Regions from separate parts of the Tardiphaga sp. 172_B4_N1_3 genome, predicted to be linked through region 1. Evidence: riboswitches for the same ligand, from Rfam matches in the RefSeq annotation. Region 1 holds a riboswitch; the other holds the start of a gene.
The links. A riboswitch is a leader RNA that binds a small molecule or an ion and turns the genes downstream of it on or off. The one in region 1 is predicted to bind cobalamin.
Positions count from the first base shown of each region.

Region 1 (3,495 bases):
GCCAGCGCACTGCCCTCGCCGTTTGGTTCTGCAGGAACGTCTTGTAGGCGGCATCGCTGAGCGTGCCCCTAACATGGGCCCCGCGAGCGTTTCTCACTTCCGCGGTCTGCGGAAACGAGCCGATGGTCGTGGTCGGAAATGCCGGCAGCTTGAAGCGCCGATGCTGCTCGCTCGTGCGCGTGGCAAAATCGCTGCTGCGACGACGCATAGTCGCATCAACAGAAGCGACGCGTTTGGTGACAGCAAGATCGTGGATCTTCGACGATGCGACCCGCGCGGCTGCCGCCGCATCCGACGCAGCGAGCTTTGCGGCGACATCCGCGCGACTGCCAGCCAAGGCGGATCCGAGCGCCGCCAGTTCCTCCATTTTCTGGACTGAAAAGGCCAGCCAGCTTTTGACGTCCGGATCGAGATCAGTCTCAAGGCTGAGATCGATCGGCACATGTAGCAGCGAGCAGGACGGCGCGAGCTCAACGCGATCCCTCCCCAGGAGATCGACCATGGGCTCCAACCCATCGAGCAGACTGGACAAATCGGACCGCCAGATATTGCGGCCATCGATCACGCCCAGCGAGAGGATCATGTCCTTCCGCGCCTTCGCAGCGACTTCATCGAACTGGTCCTGCGCGCGGACCAGATCGAGATGAAGCCCGGCGACGGGAAGCGACAGGGCCAGATCGAGGTTGTCGCCCAGCTCACCAAAATACGTGTTCAGCATGATCCTGAGTTGCGGAACCGCTTCGGCAAAAGCCGCATAAGTCTTTTGCAGCGCCTGCCGGGCGGGCGCGTCGAGATCGAGCACCAGACACGGCTCATCCAGTTGCACCCATTCGGCGCCGCTGTCGGCTAATTCCCCGAGCACCTCGACATAGACGGGCAGCAATCGATCGAGCAGCGTCACCGGGTCGAATGACGCATCCGCGCTCTTGGCCAGTTTGAGATAGGTCACGGGCCCAACCAGCACAGGTCGTGTCTGATAACCCAGCGATCTCGCCTCCTCGTACTCCTTGATCGGCTTGCGCGATGCGAGACTGAAGGTCTGATCCTGCGCCAGTTCAGGCACCATGAAATGGTAGTTGGTATCAAACCATTTGGTCATCTCCTGTGCTGGTACGCCTTGCGACGTATCATGCGTATGAGAGCCGTGCGTGCAGGCCTCGTCATGCGCATCGCCTTGTGATCCACGCGCCATGGCAAAGTAGGTCGCGAAGGAAACGTCTCCTCCCTTCCAGCCATAGACCTTCGGAATGGCGCCTACCATGACGCTGGTATCGAGTACCTGATCGTAGAATGAGAAGTCGTTCGACGGCATAACCGTGATCCCGAGCGACTTCTGACGTGCCCAGTTTGCGGCACGCAGCCCGACGCCGACATCGATCAGCGCATTCTCGTCGATTGCACCGGACCAATAGCTTTCCAGCGCCATCTTGAGCTCACGCCGCGGACCGATCCGTGGCGTTCCCAACGTAGCAACAGGAAGCGAGGACGTAGATTTGGCAGAAGACTTGGAAGAAGTAGACTTTGACACAGTAGACATGGCTTAACCCCAATGATTGGGGGCAAAAGGCCAAAGTGACACGTCTGGATTCCACGACGGCAGTCGCGGAATCGCAACCGCACCACCGGGACACCCCGCCCGAGGACGTTTATGTTGTCGAGGCAGGTCTCCTGGCTTGCGGGTCAATGCTGCCGTCCGGCCTTCCCAAAACCTTTGCGGGTCTCAGTGACTTTAATGGACAGCGGCTCACCGCTTACAGTTGCGGGGGCAGCTCCGGCCTTGGCTTAACGCCTCACCGGCTTCCCTCTTAGCTTCGGGCAAACCTTCCCGAAGAACCACGACATGTCCACATATGGGCAACATCGCGCGGCAGTCAACCGAGCTTGCGCGCGCAAGCTGCCCACTCGCAGCAGCGCGTTGAAGACTCCGGAGCTGGAGTGGGCCGTAGCCCCGAGATCAAACGCATCAAGCCCGGCACGAGGCCGGGCTTGCTTAAATGCGAACTACACTTCGTGGATTGCGCTTACGCCCCGTTGAGGAACTGCAGCGGATCGACCGGCGACGAGCCCTTGCGGATCTCGAAGTGAAGCTGCGGCGAAGTAACCTCACCGGACTGGCCGGACTTGCCGATCACCTGACCGCGCTTGATGGTCTCGCCACGCTTCACCATCAGCTCACTCGCATGGGCATATGCGGTGACGTAGCCGTTGGAGTGACGAACGAGGACCAGATTGCCGTAACCCTTCAGCTCGTTGCCGGAATAGGCAACGACGCCATCTTCGGCAGCCTTGATCGGCGTGCCTTCCGGCACGGCGACGTTGATGCCGTCGTTGGACTTGCCATTGGTCTTGGCGCCGTAGCCTGTGACCACGCGGCCGCGCACCGGCCAACGGAACGTCGGCAAAGCGCCGGTTGCGTCAGCGGCTTTAGTCGGCGATTCCGGCGCGGTTTCTTCAGGCGTCGTCGTGGCACTTGCCAGGCGGGCCTTCTGTGCGGGTTCGGCAGACGCAACACGGGCCACGGCAGCGGACGTGACCGCGCCAGCCGGAGCGGCCGTCACGGCTGCGACGGGCGCAGCGAGCGGCGCGGCTACAGGAGCTGCGTTGGCCGTACGCGCACCGGGTACCGTGATCTTGGAGCCGAGCTTCAATTGGGCAGTCGGCGCCAGACCATTGGCGCGCGCGAGTTCGGCGACCGACACGTTGTTCCGACGCGAGATGCTCATCAGCGTATCGCCGCGATTGACGAAATGCGTGGTCGATGTGCCGACGGCAGGTTTGCTCGGAGCAGCAGCAACGGCCGGAGTTGCCGCGGCGCCCTGACGCGGAATGATCAGCGACTGGCCGGGCGACAGCGCGCGCGGCCCCTTGTAGCCATTGGCCTGCAGGATCGCAGCCGACGAGACGTTGTAGCGTTTCGCCAGACCATCGAGCGTATCGCTGGTGCCGACGATGATCGAGGTGCCGCCATCACGGGCAAGGCCGTTGGTCGCTGCAACCGAGCGCGGTGCCGTGGAGCCGGTGGTTTCGATCGGCGCACGTGCGGGCGGCGGCGTATACATACCGTTGCCGCCCCCGCTGACGGGAGCAGCCGATGCAACCGGACGGGCTGTCGGATAGGACTGCGGCGCCGAGATCGGCGGCGGCAAAGGCTGGGATTGATACTGCGGCTGCGGATTATAGGCCGGGCGCTGATACTGCGGCAGCTCCTGGCGCTCGACCGGCGCGCGCGGTGCTCGCTGCGGCACCGAGCCGGTGGTTTCGCCTTGCCAGCCAAAGCCACGGGACTGACCTGAGTCAAAATTTGGATTCTGAGATAGCCGTGTCTGCATGTCGGCGCTGCAGCCGGCAAAACCGATAGACATCAGCGCCAGCACCGCGACCTGCGGAGCGCGGCGCGAGTAAAGCAACTCGACAACGCTGGACATTGGTTACTCACTCATACGCAACAAACAACTGAATTGAGTAAACACCGTCTCCGTTACCAAGCCTTTAACC
Region 1 is NZ_CP197238.1:1,459,730-1,463,224, reverse strand. It holds gene metE (5-methyltetrahydropteroyltriglutamate--homocysteine S-methyltransferase) at 1-1,537, opposite strand, end outside; cobalamin riboswitch at 1,642-1,853, opposite strand; gene AB7783_RS06615 (peptidoglycan DD-metalloendopeptidase family protein) at 2,022-3,425, opposite strand.

Region 2 (3,495 bases), 4.7 Mb from region 1:
CGCCACAGGTCAGTCGCACGCACTGTCTTGAACACGCGGATCTCGCCGCGCGCAGCTTTTTCCTCATAGGCTGCGTAGCGCTCGGCAAACGGCTTGCCATAGAGATCGTGCAGTTCCGGCGTCTCGTCCGGCGAGAACAGCGTCCATTCGCCATCAAGCTCGACGCGCTGCATGAAAAGATCCGGCACCCAGTTGGCGGTGTTCATATCGTGGGTGCGGCGGCGGTCGTCGCCGGTGTTCTTGCGGAGATCGAGGAATTCCTCGATGTCGATGTGCCAGGTCTCGAGATAGGCGCAGACTGCGCCCTTGCGCTTGCCGCCCTGGTTGACGGCGATGGCCGTATCATTGGCGACCTTCAGGAATGGCACGACGCCCTGACTCTCGCCATTGGTGCCCTTGATATGCGCGCCGAGACCGCGCACCCGAGTCCAGTCATTGCCGAGACCACCGGAATATTTCGCCAGCAGCGCATTGTCCTTCACCGACTTGAAGATGCCGTCGAGATCGTCCGCCACCGTGGTGAGGAAGCAGGACGACAGCTGCGGCCGCTGCGTACCCGAATTGAACAGCGTCGGCGTCGAGGCCATGAAGTCGAACGACGACAGCAGATTGTAGAATTCGATGGCGCGGGCTTCGCGGTCGATCTCGCGCAGCGCGAGGCCCATGGCGACGCGCATGAAGAAGGCCTGCGGCAGTTCGATGCGATTGCCCTGCACATGCAGGAAGTAGCGGTCATAGAGCGTCTGCAATCCCAGGAACTGGAACTGAAGGTCCCCTTCCGGCTTTAGCGCGGCGGCGATGCGCTTGAGATCGAAGCGCGCGAGTTCGGGATCGAGCAGCTCGGCCGCAATGCCGGTCTTGATATAGGCGCCGAAATATTCAGCGTAGCGCGTGGTCATGTCGGCCTGCGACGCGTGGGTCGGCGTGGCCCCGACAAAGGACAGGACTTCGGTACGCAGTTTGTCGAGCAGCAGGCGGGCGCTGACAAAGGTGTAATTCGGCTCCTGCTCCACCAGCGTGCGCGCGGCCATGATGCCGGCCAGTGCCAGCTCATCCAGCGTGATGCCGTCATAGAGATTGCGGCGGGTTTCCTCGAGCACCGGGGCGGCATCGACGCCGTCAAGGCCGGCGCAGGCCTCGTTGACGATCAGCGCCAGACGCGCCGAATCGAGCGGGGCGCGGGTGCCGTTGGCGAGCGTGACATGCAGCACCGGTGCGGTGGAGACGAGCGCCGGCTTCGCGGCCAGTTCTTCGGCGCGGGTGCGAGCGCGCTCCTCGCGGTACAGCACATAGGCGCGCGCCACCTTGTGGTGCTCGCTGCGCATCAGCGCCAGTTCGACCTGATCCTGGACGTCCTCGATATGGAAGGTGCGGCCTTCACCGACGCGGCGCGTCAATGCAGCCACGACTTCGCCGGTCAGTTGTTCCACCGCCTCATGGACGCGGCGCGAGGCCGCTGCCGTGTGGCCCTCGACGGCCAGAAAGGCCTTGGTCATCGCGACGGAAATCTTGCTGCCGTCGAAGGGCGACACCGTGCCGTTGCGCCGGATGATCTGCATTGAGGGTTCGCGCGCAGGCGCAGCGAGCGTTTCCGGCGACAGTTGAATCAGCGGCGCATGAGCCGCATCGCGTCCGTTGGACAAAACAGAAGAGGAAGTAGGCATCGGCAAGACCCCGTGTGATGCATCAAGCAATGGGGGCTGGGGCCGAAAGGACGCTGCAAAATACACGGCGGAGATCCGCCGGCATTGCCTGCAAGCGACCGCTGGGACACCCCGCCCATGGACGTTCTGGTGTCGCGGCAGGTCTCCTGGCTCGCAGGTCAATGTCTGTTTCAGCCTTCCCGATGCTTGCGCATCAGTGACTTCAATCGAAACAGACTCACTGCTTACAGTTGCGGGGGCAGCGCCGGAATATGACGCAAAACAGCGTCTTTACCGGCTTCCCTCTTAGCCACCAAGTCTTGCGACCAGGCGGACCGTGACATCTACATTTGGTGTGACCCGCGGTGAAGTGTCAAGCGAGCATTGGCGCCGAACGCAACAAATTCGGTAGGGCTGTTGGTTCAGTGGACAACCGCTTGCGTGGCGGAAACCGCGGGGTCGTTGGCGGTTTCTGCACGATGCGATTCGTTGCCGCCGAGCACCGCGAAGCGCAGAACATCGTGATCAACCGATGGAGGATGCGATGCGCGACCTGATGACGACCACTGAAAGGATCAACTTCAGCGCTTTCGTAGAGCGAGCCGGTGCGCTCACGGCGTTCGAGACGAGGGATCAGATCGCCCGGCGCCGCCTCGACGAGATGCTGAACGAAGCGCTGATGGACAGCTTTCCTGCGAGCGATCCGATTTCTTCGCTGCAACTCGCCTGAGCAGAATCAGACCGCGCGAAAGCTGGCCCGATACTGGCTGGGCGTCAGGCCCAGCCGTCGCACGAAGACCTGACGCATATGTTCGGCGGTGGTGAAACCGGATTCATAGGCCACGACCTTGAGCGGCAGATCGCTGCCTTCGAGGCGGTTGCGTGCCGTGTCGATCCGGGCGCCCTCGACAAAATCTGCCGGCGTCATTTTGGTCTCGAGCTTGAACACCCGCGCGAAGGTGCGCGCGCTCATGCCCGCCACATCGGCCAGTTCATCCACGCTGTGTGCGTCACGCAGATGCGCCATCACATGGGCATGGACTCGCGCGATCGGCGAGTCCGGCTCGGCCGGCGGTACCAGATAGGGACTGAATTGCGACTGGCCACCCTGGCGCTGCGCCACCACAACCAGACGCTTGGCTACGGCCAGCGCGACATCCGCGCCATGATCTTCCTGGACCAGTGCGAGACCGAGATCGATCCCTGCGGTGACGCCGGCCGACGTCACCAGCGCGCCATCGCGGCTATAGATGCGATCGAACTCCACATGCGCCTTGGGGAAACGCAACGCCAATAGCGGCGCATTCTGCCAGTGCGTCGTCACAGTCTTGTCGTCGAGCAGGCCTGCATGGCCGAGCGCGAATGCCCCGGTGCACACCGAACCGTAACGCCCCGCTTGGAGCGCCGCATTGGCCAGCCACTCTGTAAGCTGCGGGTCGGGCTCTGCCGTCGGCAGCCCAGACCCGCCGGCCACCAGAACCAGATCCCAGGGCTTGTCCGCATCACTGAACGCCAGATCGGCCGATATCCGCAAACCGTTCGATGCACGCAGCGGCGCGCAGTCTGCAGCGACAAGTGTGATGTCGTAGCCGTCGCCCGGCGCAACGAAGCCATTGGCCTCCATGAACACATCAAGCGGACCGGCTACGTCCAGCGACTGGACGCCCGGAAAGATCGCAAGAGCAACGGTCTTCATGGTGATGCTTCATTCCGACGGCGAGGAAAGGCCCAAGTCAATCTGAATAGATAGTCGTCTTGCGGCAGGAAATCACGGGCGAATGGCAGCTTTGCAGGGCGCGGCGCGATTGCGAGGACACCGCCCGCCGGCGACAACGGATGCATCACCCCCCCC
Region 2 is NZ_CP197238.1:6,172,128-6,175,622, reverse strand. It holds gene AB7783_RS29110 (ribonucleoside-diphosphate reductase subunit alpha) at 1-1,664, opposite strand, end outside; cobalamin riboswitch at 1,784-1,998, opposite strand; gene AB7783_RS29105 (hypothetical protein) at 2,188-2,373, shown strand; gene AB7783_RS29100 (GlxA family transcriptional regulator) at 2,380-3,345, opposite strand.
Region 2: it holds a riboswitch for cobalamin, as region 1 does, so the genes downstream of both, AB7783_RS29110 (ribonucleoside-diphosphate reductase subunit alpha) here and metE (5-methyltetrahydropteroyltriglutamate--homocysteine S-methyltransferase) in region 1, are expected to answer to the same signal.